2 linked regions of the Nordella sp. HKS 07 genome follow. The protein of the gene in region 2 interacts with the protein of the main gene of each other region in a pairwise test. Links are inferred from orthologs where the notes say so. Each region holds a gene or a part of one and is shown on either strand. Other genes may lie near its edges.

Evidence for each region.
Region 1: the proteins of hflC (region 2) and ftsH interact in binary tests that used the Escherichia coli proteins (3 or more experiments, as listed by UniProt). The link is inferred for Nordella sp. HKS 07 from one-to-one orthologs.

Annotation. Positions count from the first base shown.
Region 1 is NZ_CP049258.1:695,468-701,917, forward strand. What follows is about bases 2,214-5,081. They hold ftsH (ATP-dependent zinc metalloprotease FtsH), read right to left. Parts: upstream 4,680-5,081; coding sequence 2,748-4,679; downstream 2,214-2,747. Other genes in these bases: folP (dihydropteroate synthase), read right to left, coding at 2,214-2,493; tilS (tRNA lysidine(34) synthetase TilS), read right to left, coding at 4,810-5,081. Outside these bases: glmM (phosphoglucosamine mutase), read right to left, coding at 1-1,271; more of folP, read right to left, coding at 1,441-2,213; more of tilS, read right to left, coding at 5,082-6,081; tol-pal system protein YbgF, read right to left, coding at 6,068-6,450. UniProt on the Escherichia coli protein: Acts as a processive, ATP-dependent zinc metallopeptidase for both cytoplasmic and membrane proteins. Plays a role in the quality control of integral membrane proteins.
Region 2 is NZ_CP049258.1:6,705,893-6,712,474, forward strand. What follows is about bases 1,297-4,296. They hold hflC (protease modulator HflC), read right to left. Parts: upstream 3,238-4,296; coding sequence 2,356-3,237; downstream 1,297-2,355. Other genes in these bases: G5V57_RS31790 (DegQ family serine endoprotease), read right to left, coding at 1,297-2,051; G5V57_RS31795 (DUF2065 domain-containing protein), read right to left, coding at 2,146-2,343; hflK (FtsH protease activity modulator HflK), read right to left, coding at 3,234-4,296. In the rest of the region: G5V57_RS34690 (hypothetical protein), read left to right, coding at 1-497; more of G5V57_RS31790, read right to left, coding at 579-1,296; more of hflK, read right to left, coding at 4,297-4,328; G5V57_RS31810 (NAD(P)/FAD-dependent oxidoreductase), read right to left, coding at 4,400-5,689; G5V57_RS31815 (dihydrofolate reductase), read right to left, coding at 5,705-6,211; G5V57_RS31820 (GNAT family N-acetyltransferase), read right to left, coding at 6,208-6,582.

The sequences.
Region 1 (6,450 bases), 6.0 Mb from region 2 along the record:
ATCACGCGGATCAAGGGTTCGGTCCCGGAAGGACGGATCACCAGACGGCCGGTTTTGCCGAGCATCGAGGTCGCGTCCGCTATCGCCTGCTTCACCATCGCCGCCTCGAGCGGCTTGCCGTCGCCATAGCGCACATTCTTGAGCACTTGCGGCACTGGCTCGAACAGATGGCAGACCTGGCTCACCGGCTTGCTGGTCCGCACCACTTCCGCCAGCACTTGCAGCGCCGCCAACAGTCCGTCGCCTGTCGTCGAGAAATCCGACATCACGATATGGCCCGACTGCTCGCCGCCGATATTGAACCCATGCTGACGCATATGTTCCACCACATAGCGATCGCCCACCTTGGTGCGCGCCAGCGTGAGCTTGCGGTCGGTCAGATGACGCTCGAGACCCAGATTGGACATGATTGTGGCGACGAGCCCGCCACCGGCAAGACGCTGCTGCCTGTGCCAGGAGGTCGCGATCAGGGCCATCAGTTGATCGCCATCAACGAGCCGGCCGTGCTCATCGGCGATCACGACGCGATCGGCGTCACCGTCGAGCGCGATGCCGATATCGGCGCGCGTCTCGATCACCTTGGCCGACATCGCCTCGGGCGCCGTCGACCCGCACTTCTCGTTGATGTTGAATCCGTTCGGATCGTTGCCGATGGGAATGATCTCGGCGCCGAGTTCCCAGAGGGCGGCGGAGGCGACCTTGTAGGCGCCGCCATTGGCGGTATCGATGACAATGCGCAGGCCTTCGAGGCGCAGATCCTTCGGGAAGGTGCGCTTGGCGAATTCGATATAGCGGGCCTGCGCGTCCTCGATGCGCTTGGCGCGGCCGAGCTTGTCCTGGGGGGCCGCGAGGCTCGCGCCGTCCGCCGTGTCGACCAGCTTCTCGATCGCCAGTTCCTGATCATCCGACAGCTTGTAGCCGTCCGGCCCGAACAGCTTGATGCCGTTGTCGTAATACGGATTGTGCGACGCCGAGATCATGATGCCGAGATCGGCGCGCAACGACCTCGTCAGCATGGCGACGGCAGGCGTCGGCAGCGGACCGAAGAGGAACACATCGACACCGGCCGAGAGCAGACCGGCGGTCAGCGCCTGTTCGATCATGTAGCCCGAAAGCCGCGTATCCTTGCCGATCACCGCGCGATGGCGATGGCTTCCCTTGGAGTAGACGCTGCCGGCCGCGAGGCCGATCTTCATCACCATATCGGGCGACATCGGCGCGCGGTTGGCGACGCCACGCACACCATCGGTTCCGAAATACTTGCGGGACATGGCTTTCCTTTTCTCCAGTTCACCCAGCCTATAGCAGATCACATCCTGCTAGATCACGATGAGTTTGGATTGAGGCGATCCAAACTCATTAACGTGATTGATTCTTATATGTTAGCGCGGGATTCTTGCGAAAAACCGGTGCCCGCTTTTTCGCATCCCACGCTCATGGTTAAAGTCCGCTGCTCTCCGGATCGGCGGCTGCCAACGCCACCGCCAATGCCTGCCGGGTCCCCTTGACATCGTGGACGCGCAGAATCTGGGCGCCGTTGAGGGCGGCATGAAGGGCGCCGCCGACGGAACCGAATACCCGCTGGCCCGCATTCTTCTCAGCCGTCAGCGCGCCGGTGAAGGCCTTGCGCGACAGTCCGACCAGGAGAACGGCGCCCAGCCCGTGGAACAGTGTCAGCTCGTTGAGCAGCGTCAGATTGTGGCGGAAGGTCTTGCCGAAGCCGATACCGGGATCGATTGCGATGAGCCGGCGGGGTATCCCTGCCGCCTCACACGCGGCGATGCGGCCGGCCAGCATATCGAAGACATCGAGCGTCACATCGTCATAGACGGGATTGACCTGCATCGTCTTCGGATCGCCCTGAGAATGCATGATGACCACCGGCAGATCGACATCCGCCGCGGCTTTGAGACTGTCCGAATCGTACGATAGGGCGGAGACGTCATTAATGATTGCGGCACCGACCGCCGCGGTGCGGCGCATGACCTGCGGCTTGCGCGTATCGACTGACACGCAGTGCCCGCCTTTCGCCAGGGCCCCGATGACGGGCAGGATGCGCGCAATCTCCTGGTCGGCCGTGACTGCGTCGGAGCCGGGACGGGTCGATTCTCCGCCGATATCGAGAATGTCGGCGCCTTCGCCGGCAAGCCCGAGACCATGGGCGACAGCCTCCACAGTGGTTGCCAGTTCGCCGCCATCGGAGAAAGAATCAGGGGTGACATTGACGATGCCCATGAGCTTCGGCCGACCCATCGCCAGGCCGGCGAAATCGGGGCGCGGGCTTTCGATCAAGGCGAGCCGTTCGCCGTGGTTGCGCGCTTCGGCGTAGGGAATGACGCTTCGCCTGACATGCGCGCCATCGCGCTCGATGAGCTCGGCTTGCGTGAAGGCGATGAAATCCGAACCGCCAAGCGCGCCGCCCTGGCCAGCCGCGATCGCCCGGCGCGCATCGGGTCCATAGAGAAGGCTGAGTGGTCGCAGATAGAGGGTCATGTACGACTTACCCTCGCCCCGCATCAGCAGGGAGAGGGAGGGCCCCATTGCCGAGCAATGGGAGGAGTGAGGGGCAAGCCCTGAGATCCGCGAGTTGCGAACGGAAAGTGGTTCTGCAGCGAGAGAAGAGAAGTGGATCTGAAATAGAATGCTCTTCGAAGCGCATGCCCCTCACCCTTCCCGCCGCTTCGCGTCGGGCCCCTGCCCTCTCCGCGCTGCAGCGGGGAGAGGGATGAAGGCATCGACCGATTGCCTCAGCCCTGCGGCTGCGGCTCCATTTCGCCAGTTGCCGGACCGCTTTTCGGACGCCCGGTGACCGGGACCGAGGATGCCTTGTCCGGCTTCTTGTGTCCGCCGCTCTGATCGTCGCGCTGGATCTTCTCGCCCTTGAGGACGAGCTTCACCTCATCGCCCGACAGCGTCTCGAATTCGAGCAGCGCCTTGGCCAGCGCATGCAGCTTGTCGGTGCCGTTTGTCAGGATCTCGCGCGCCTTGCGCTCGCCATCCTCGATGAGCTTGCGGATTTCGGCATCGATCAGCGAGGCGGTCTCGTCTGACAGGTTCTTTGTCTGGGTCACCGAATGGCCGAGGAAGACCTCCTGCTCATTGCCGTTGTAGCGCACGCGGCCGAGCTTGTCGGACATGCCCCACTCCGTGATCATGGCGCGCGCCAGCTGCGTCGCCATCTGGATGTCGCCGGTGGCGCCGTTGGTGACGTTCTTCTCGCCGCCGAGGATCAGTTCCGCCTCGCGGCCGCCGAACAGCACCGCGAGCCGCGCCTCGCACCATTCGCGGGTACGCGAATAGCGGTCGCCCTCGGGAAGGTTCATGGTGACGCCGAGCGCACGCCCGCGCGGGATGATCGTGACCTTGTGGAGCGGATCATAGGGCACCGAGAGACCGACAATGGCATGGCCGGCTTCGTGATAGGCGGTGTTGCGACGTTCCTCCTCGCTCATCACCAGCGAGCGGCGCTCGGCGCCCATCATGACCTTGTCCTTGGCGTCTTCGAATTCATGCTGGGTAACGAGGCGCTTGTTGCGCCGGGCCGCCAGCAAGGCCGCCTCATTGACGAGATTGGCGAGATCGGCGCCCGAGAAACCAGGCGTTCCGCGCGCCAGCACCTTGGGATCGATATCCGGCGCCAGCGGCACATTGCGCATATGCACGCGCAGGATCTGTTCGCGCCCGATGATGTCGGGATTGGGAACGGTGATCTGGCGGTCGAAGCGGCCGGGGCGCAGCAGCGCCGGGTCGAGCACGTCGGGCCGGTTGGTGGCGGCGACCAGGATCACGCCTTCATTGGCCTCGAAGCCATCCATTTCGACGAGCAGCTGGTTGAGCGTCTGCTCGCGCTCGTCATTGCCGCCGCCGAGGCCGGCGCCACGATGCCGGCCGACCGCGTCGATTTCATCGATGAAGATGATGCAAGGGGCGTTCTTCTTCGCCTGCTCGAACATGTCGCGCACCCGCGACGCACCGACGCCGACGAACATTTCGACGAAGTCGGAGCCCGAGATGGTGAAGAAGGGAACATTCGCCTCGCCCGCGATGGCGCGCGCCAGCAACGTCTTGCCGGTGCCCGGAGGGCCGACCAGCAGCGCGCCCTTCGGAATCTTGCCGCCGAGACGCTGGAACTTATGCGGATCCTTCAGGAATTCGACGATCTCCTGCAGGTCTTCCTTCGCCTCGTTGACGCCCGCCACGTCCTCGAAGGTCACGCGGCCGTGGCGTTCGGTGAGGAGCTTGGCCTTGGACTTGCCGAAGCCCATGGCCTTGCCGCCGCCCGATTGCATCTGGCGGATGAAGAACACCCACACGCCGATGAGGAGCAGCGTCGGCAGCCAGTAGAGCAGAGCATTGGAGAGGAACGAGTCGCTCTGCGCCGGCTTGGCGTTGAATGTGACGTTCTTCTCCTTGAGCAGCGTGATCAAACCGTCATCGGCAGGCGCGTATGTCGCGAACGTATCGTTGTTGCTGAGCTTGCCGGTGAGATAGGAGCTGCCGAAGCCGGCTTCGGTGATGGTGACGGTCTGCACCTCACCCGCACTCACCTTGCTGAGGAACGTCGAATAGTCGATGTCCTTGCTGTTGGAGCGCGAGGCCTGGCCCTGGAACAGGCTGAACAGGGCAAACAGCAGGATCGCGATGACGATCCAGACGGCGAAGTTGCGGAAATTATTCACGTGGTTCCTCTCTAAGGGGCGCACCAGGGCGCAAGACCGAAGACTTGGGCCGATCCTGCCGCCCAAAAGTTAAATCTAACATAGGGATGCGGGCCAGGATTGCCAAGCGTAGCGGCAATCCGCACTTGCATTAAAGGTCAATTTTCTGAAATTCCGCCTGCGCTTGCAACCCGGGCGAGACGGTTTGTCCCAGATAGCCGATGGATGGAACGGCGGCGATCTCTCCCGCCTGGAGGAGGGCCGGCAGCCCATCCTGCACGAAAGCCGGGATGGCCGGGTTGCGCGGCACTTTCAGGCCAAGCACCGGCAGGATAACGACGTCGCGGCAGGCCTGGCCGACACTGATCTTGAACCGGTTGTCCCACAGGACGCTCTGGCCTGGAGCCAGAAGCACCGGCGTCCGGCTGATCCGGCCGGCCTCCCGCCCGATCAGCAGGTGCCGCTGGCGCAGGGCGATACGGCAGCCGGCGAGGGTCCGCGCCTCGCTGCCGCTTTGCCGCAGCCTGTGATGAAGGGCCTCGACCGCCATGAGCCGCGGCGGCTCATCGCCACCCCCCAGACGCCCGAGCAGCCGTTCGAGAAGCTGGATGGCCACTTCCTCATCGAGCTTGCGGAAGGCGGCGAGCGCAACCATGGCGAAACCTTCCGGTCTGAGCTCCACATGGCGCGCCATGAAGTCGCGGGCCAGTTCCTCGATCGGATGCAGCGCCCGCTCGAGGCGGGCCGCCGAGCGTGCCACGGCTTCGGGGGTAAGGCCGAACTCGGCCAGGAGCGGCATCGCCTTGCGCAGGCGCACCCGCTCGAAGCGCTCGTCCTGGTTGCTTGGATCCTCGATCCAGGGATGAGCGGCGGCGGCGAGCGTCGCCCTGAGCTCGGCCCGGCTCGTATGCAGCAAGGGTCGCTCGAGAACGACCGGCCCGGCCTCGTCGGTGCGCATGCCGGCGAGCCCTCTGATTCCGCTGCCGCGCGCCAGCCGCATGAGGAAGGTCTCGGCCTGGTCCTCACGTGTATGTGCGGTTACCAGCATGCTGGCCCCCTGCGCCAGGCACCAGTCGCGCATCAGTCCATAGCGGATCTCGCGCGCTTTGGCCTGGAGCGCGCTGCGGGGTTTGCCGCCAGTCCAGCTGAGGATGCGGGCATCGAGGCCGAGCGCCTGCGCCCAGCCTGTGACGGTCCGGCATTCGCCCGCCGCCTCCGGCCGCAAGCCGTGATCGACGGTGAGAACGGTGATCCTGGGCGGATGCGCGAGCGTGTTGGACCAGCGCGCCACGAGCCACATGAGGGCCGTCGAATCGCTGCCGCCCGAAACGGCGAGCGCGACATGGGCATGGAAGGACAGGCTTTCGAGAAGCGCTTTCGCGGCGTCTTGGCTGATCGGCGAGGCTGCCTCAGCAGCCGGCACGCTTGATCTCCGACTGCGCCCGCTTCTTGGCCTCGGCCGCCTTCGGGAACTGCGAGCTCACCTGCATATAGGCGGCACAGGCCTGCTCCTTCTGGCCGAGCCTGTTCAGCGAGAGGCCGAGCTTGAGGAGGCTGTCGGCCGCCTTGCGGCTCTTCGGGAAGTCGCGATAGCCGGACAGGAAGGCTTGCGCCGCCTGCTTGTAATCGCCCTGCACATAATAGGTCTCGCCCAGCCAATATTGTGCGTTGCCGGCAAGGCTGTGGTCGCGATGCTGCTCGAGAAAGCCGCGGAAACCGACTTCGGCGTCGCCGAACTGGCGCCGCAACAGGCTCTCATAGGAGCGCTCATAAATGACTTCGGGATCGGCCG
Region 2 (6,582 bases):
ATGCGCTCAATGGGATGAAGTGGAACGACTACCGCAAGGCCGAATGCGGGCCCGGCGCATCTGCGGCATTCGAGGCGCCCAAGGCCACCAAGGCCTCCACCAGTTCAGGCGGCGGCCTGTCGATGAAGGATTGCAGCGCCAAGTATCAATCCGCCAAGGAGTCGGGCTCGCTGGGCGGGCTCAAGTGGAACGACTTCCGCAAGGCCAAATGCGGTGCTGGGGCGGCTGATGACGAGACGGTGCCGGCGGAGAGCGAGGCCAACTACACCAACGAACCCGAAACGCCGGCGATCGCTGCGCCAAGCGGTGTCAAATTCCCGCGTGCCGTCTCCTCCAAATACTCAAGCGAGCCGGAAGGCAAGGCCCGCATGCATACCTGTCTCCAGCAATACTACGCCAACAAGGACAACAACGCGTTGGGTGGCCTGAAGTGGATCCAGAAGGGCGGCGGCTATTACAGCCTGTGCAACGCCCGCCTGAAGAGTGGGACGAGCTGAAGCTGCGGAACAATACAATCAATAAGCAAAGAGAGCGCCGCTTCGGCGCTCTCTTCGTTTCGAGTTATGAACTGGGCCGCCTCAGTCGTTCTTGATCCGGACCGCGATGAAGCGCATTTCGCTCTGCTTGCCGCCCTTGGCGATGAACAGCAGCACCGATTTCTTCGAAGCGCCCTCGGCGTCCTTGACGCGCGCCGTCACGTCTCCCGGAGTCTTGACTGACTTCTGACCCGCTTCGGTGATGACGTCGCCCGGCTCGATGCGCTTCTCTGCCGCCGGCCCGTTGGGGTCGACCTCGGTGACGATGGCGCCCTCCAGGCCCTCATCGATCTTGAAGCGCTGGCGCTGCTCGTCGGTGATGATGGAGAGCTTCATGCCGAGCGTGTCGGCCGTATCCGCCGACGCACCCGCTTCCGGATTGGCGGCGGCGATGACCTTCTCGCCATCCTCGAGGCGACCGACCTCGGCCGAAAGCTCGACCGGCTTGCCCCCGCGCATCACCTTGACCACGACCTTCTTCCCGATCGGCGTGTCAGCGACGACCCGTGGCAGGTCTTTCATCTCGTGAATGGGTTTGCCGTCGAATTCGGTGATCACGTCGCGCGGTTTGAGGCCGGCCTTCTCGGCGGGCCCGGTCGGCGTCACTTCCGCCACCAGGGCGCCTTGTGTCTTGCCGAGATCGAGGCCTTCAGCGAGATCGTCGGTAAGCGACTGGATGCGCACGCCGAGCCAGCCGCGCCGCGTCTCGCCATATTTGACCAACTGGTCGACGACGCCCTTGACGGTGGCGGAAGGAACCGAGAAGCCGATGCCGACCGAGCCGCCGGAGGGCGAATAGATGGCGGTGTTCACACCCACGACGTCGCCATTGAGGTTGAACAGCGGTCCTCCGGAATTGCCCTTGTTGATGGCGGCGTCGGTCTGGATGAAATCGTCATAGGGGCCGGCATTGATGTCACGGTTGCGCGCCGAGACGATGCCGAGCGACACCGAGCCGCCGAGTCCAAAGGGATTGCCGATGGCGAGCACCCAGTCGCCGACCCGGAGCTTGTCGGAATCGCCGAAGCTCACCGCGGTGAGCGGCTTGTCAGGCTTGACCCGGAGCACTGCGATATCGGTCTTGGCATCGCGCCCGACCAGCTCCGCCTTGAGATTGGTGCCGTCATTGAGAATGATGCTGATATCTTCCGACTGCTCGATCACATGGTTGTTGGTGACGATGAGACCCGAGGCGTCGATCACGAAGCCTGAGCCTTGCGAATTGACGGTACGGGGTTCCGGCTTCCCGCCCGGGCGCTGGCGCTTGAAGAAATCCTCGAACATGTCGCGGAAAGGAACATCGGGAGGCAGCTCGGGGATCTGCAATTGCACGCCGCCCGCCACCTTCTGTGTCGTGGCGATCGAGACGACCGCCGGCGAGAGCTTCTCAGCGAGATCTGCGACGGTCGGAAGCTGTTGAATTTGTTGGGCTTGTGCCGGCACCTGCGGCACGAAACCGTCAAAGGCAGCGAACGCCAGAGGCGCAGCCACCGCCGCGGCCAGAACCCGTTTCACCGTTCCATTCATAACCTTAGATCTCCGTCATCACATCGTCAGGTGAGTAAGCGTCCATTGCCTTGTGCCTGCAAGCGCTGGCTGGATCACGATTTCATGATCCAAGTACCGACCTCGCCAGCCAGACCAGGCCCACGCCGAAGGCCGCAGCGATGAGCCCACCCAGTCTCAAGCTATCGTCGGAAGTGTTCTGCATCAACGCGATCACCGCCTTCAGATGGCCCGGAACAAAGGCAGAAAGAAGGCCCTCGATCACGAAGACGAGACCGAGGGCCGTGATGAAATCGCTCATGATGTCCAGCAGCTAGGGCGTTGCCGGCTTGGCCTTATCCATGCCGAGATATTTGAAGAAATCCGAATCCGGCTTCAGCACCATGGTGGTGCCCGGGTCCGACAGGCTGTTCGTATAGGCCTGCATCGACCGGTAGAAGTCGAAGAATTCCGGATCCTTCTGGAAGGCATCGGCGAAGATGCGGTTGCGTTCCCCTTCGCCCTCGCCGCGGATGACCTCCGACTGGCGCTGGGCGTCGGCCAGCTTCTCCGTATAGGCGCGGTCGGCCTGAGCCATGATCTCGATCTTGCGCGCCTCACCGCGGCCGCGCAGGTCCTTGGCCTCGGCGATGCGTTCCGAGCTCATCCGCTCATAGGTGTTCTTCAGCACCTCGTCCATGAGATCGGTGCGCACGATGCGGACATCGACGATCTCGATGCCGTTATTGAGCGCTTCGGCGCGTACCTGATCGCGGATCTCGCGCATCATCACGGCGCGGTCCTTGGACAGTGCCGCATCGAAGGTGCGCTTGCCGTAGGTCTGGCGCAGGGCGGCATCGAGACGGGTGCGGATGCGGTCCCAGGCGCGCGTCAGGTCGGCGCCCACGGTCTCGCGGAAGCGCTGCGCATTGACGACGCGCGCCATGGTGACGGCGTCGACGAGATAGCGCCGGCCGTCCACCACCTGGACGCTCATATTGTCGCTCGTCCACAGGATCATGCGGTTTTCGATCGGCACCACTTCGTCTGCGAACGGGACCTTGAAATAGAGCCCCGGCTTCTCGACGATGCGGTTGATCTCGCCGAAGCGCAGCACCAGCGCTTTCTTGCGCTGATCGACGATGAACGTGGAAGACCAGACGACCAGCGCCAGGATGACGACGATGACGACGCCGAAGGATTTGAAGAAGTTCATTGGCTCGCTCCTTGCGCCGGCGTCGTCGTGCTGTTTTGGCGTTTCTGGATTTCCGGCAGCGGCAGATAGGGAACCACGCCCTGACCGTCGCCTTCGATGATCACCTTGTTCGATTTGGAGAGGATGCCCTCCATCGTTTCGAGGAACATGCGCTTGCGCGTCACGTCCTGCGCCTTGGCATACTCTTCATAAACGCTGAGGAAGCGCTGCGCTTCACCCTGGGCTTCGAGCGTCACACGGGCCTTGTAACCCTTGGCGTCCTCGACCAGCTTGGCGGCTTCACCTTCGACGAGGCGACGGCGCTGATTGGCGTATTGGTCAGCTTCGTTGATAGAGCGGGCGAGATCCTGCTCGGCGCGCTGCACTTCTTCAAAAGCGTCGAGCACTTCCGCCGGCGGGTCGGCCTTTTCGAGCTTGAGGCCGGTGATGAGAATGCCGGCGCCATAGCTGTCGAGCGTGGTCTGGCTGATGCCCATGACCTGGTCCTGGGCGGCGAGACGGCCGGTGGTGCGCACTTCCTCGGCCGGCGTGCGGCCGACGATTTCGCGCATGGCGCTCTCGGCCACGACTCTCACCAGCTTCTCCTGGTCGCTCACATTGAAGAGATATTCTTCCGGATTCTTGATCTTCCACAGAACCGTGAAGCGGATATCGACCAGGTTCTGATCGCCGGCCAGCATCAGCCCTTCATTGGCGACGGCGCCGATCGAGGTCTGGCGTTCGGATTCGACCTGTACGGTTTCGAGCGTCTCGACCGGCCAGATGGCGAAATGGAGGCCCGGATTGACGGTGCGGGTATAGCTGCCGAGCCGGAGCACAACGCCGCGTTCATCCGCCTGTACCTGATAGACGCTGTTGAAGGCGACGAGCGCCAGAAGGGCGAGAACGAAGATCACCCAGGTGCCGCGCCCACCGGCGCCACCGGGCAGGATGTTCTTGAGACTGTCCTGACCCTTGCGGATCAGCTCGTCGAGGTCAGGTGGCGTGGGGCCGCGATTACCGCCGGAGGGGCCTCCAGGCCCCTGTCCCCAGGGACCTTGTCCCCAAGGGCCTTTATTGCCCCCGCCACCGCCATCCTTGTTCCACGGCATTGAATCTCACCCTTGTCGTTATGCGTCGCGCTCATATAGGAATTTGGAGCGACGGAGTCCAATGCGCAAATTCATGCGCAAGCGGTCTGTTTCCCGCCCGCAGCACCCTTGGCGGCGGCCGCTGTTGCTTTAGCCGCGGCAAGAAGGCCAGTCTCGAAGGCGCCATGCGCGGTCGCATGGAACGAGGGATGCACATGCTCGCCGGCGAGGAAGATACGCTCGGCGATGGGATTTGCAAAATTGCGGCGCGAGAGGCCCCGGCCGGGCTTGGCGCAGGAATATGCCCCATTGATAAAAATGTCGGAAGACCAATGGGTTGCGGTGGCTTTCTTGACTCTTTTTCTTAAGTCCGAGCCGAAGGCGCGCACAAGCGCCGCCAGCGCGAAATCGACCATTCCGGCCTCCCCCTCGCGCTCCATTTCGCGGGCGAACTGTCCGCCGATATGGGTAATGGCGATCGGCCTTCTGAAGGGATGCAGCTCGAAATTGAGGGGGTGCGTCGTCGGCGCCACCGGATCAAAGATTTCGACATACGGCATGTCGAAGCCCTCGAACACTTTTCCGTCAAAGGCGATGGCGACTTTTTCATAGTACCCCATGGGCACGTCCTGCAGTGCCTGGGCGATGTCGGCGGGCATATCTGCAAGGACGAGCTTACCCGTCTCCAGCATGCGCGCCGGTACCGCCACGATGGCGGCCTTGGCGGTGATCGTGCCCTGATCCGTCTCGACCGTGACGCCCTCTCCCCGCGCCGTCACTTTGCGCGCCGCGACCCTCGTTGCAATGGGTAATCCTTCGGCGAGCCTGGCGATCAGCGCGCCATATCCGTCCTCGACCGCGAGGTTGAGGCCGGTGTCCTCATAGCTCCCTGCATCACGCGTAGATATCTCCTCGGGCTCAGCCGAATACATGAGGCTGAGCCAGTGCCGCGCCATCGGATACCAGGGATGCTGCGGGTCGAGCAGGCTCGCCGCCGGCACATCTTTGCCGGCACGCCCGGTGGCGGCCACCTCGCCCAACATGCCCCAGACATATTCCTCGTGTTGCTGCTCGGCCTTCCATTCGCCGTTCATGAAAGCCTTCATGACCCCTTCGCGCGGCTTCTTCAGGTATTTGTGGCCGATCTCCTCGGCGAGTTGGCGCAACACATTCTTGTCCGCCGAGTGGAACCAGTGGCAGCCATGGTCCCACAGATGGCCGAGGCTCGTCGCTTCGCTGAAGGCGCGCCCGCCGATGCGGTCCTTGGCTTCGATGATGAGGAAAGGAATGCCGGTCTTGGCCAGAGCACGTCCGGCGCCGACGCCGGCAGCCCCCGCCCCGATGACGACGATGTCGGGATTAGTCGGATATTGAACCATCATTCAATGATGCGGGGCTTAGCGCTTCCGGTCAAGCACGCGCAGGACGAAGCCCGCATCATCGCCTTCGGCTCGCACATGCGTCTCACGCGACGTCTCCTGCCATTGCGCGAAATCGAGCGGCGGAAAGATCGCGTCACCTTCGGGCTCGAGTTCAACCTCGGTCAGATAAAGCCGGTCCGCCATGGGCAGGAAGGCGCCGAATATCTCGCTGCCGCCAATGACGCAGATCTCTTCGGGTTGCGCTCGCCGCGCCTCAGCCAGCGCCGCATCGACGCTCGCGACGACGAAGGCGCCGGCTGCCGAATAATCGCGATGCCGGGTGATCACGATATTGAGCCGCCCGGTCAGGGGTCGCTTGGGCAGGCTCTCCCAGGTCTTTCGCCCCATGATCACCGGTTTGCCCATGGTGATCTGCTTGAAGCGCTTGAGATCGGAGGAGATGCGCCAGGGCAGCACGCCCTTGCGCCCAATGACGCCGTTGCGCGCAACCGCCACCACGAAGGCGATGCGTGGACGCGTCACGGCCTTGCCTCGGCGAACCGGATCAGCGCCTCGTCCGCCAAGCGGTAATAGCGCATCCCCTCGTCGTGAACGGCGCCCGTCTGGTCATAGAGCCCCTGCGCCTTGGCGTTCCAGCCCATGGTGAGCCAGTAGATGCTGGGAAAGCCGCGCTGCCGCGCCTCGACCGCGAGCTTTTGCAGCAAGGCCCGCCCGATGCCGCGCCGCTGATAAGCGGGCAGCACCGAAAGATCCTCGAGATACATGATCTCGCGCCCGCGCGCGGTGGTGAAACTCCGATGCCAGAAGGCGCAGCCCGCCGGTTCGCCCTCGCAGAAGGCGATGAGGCAGCCGACGATCGGATCAGGCGCGAAAAGCGCGCGCTCGAGGTCCTC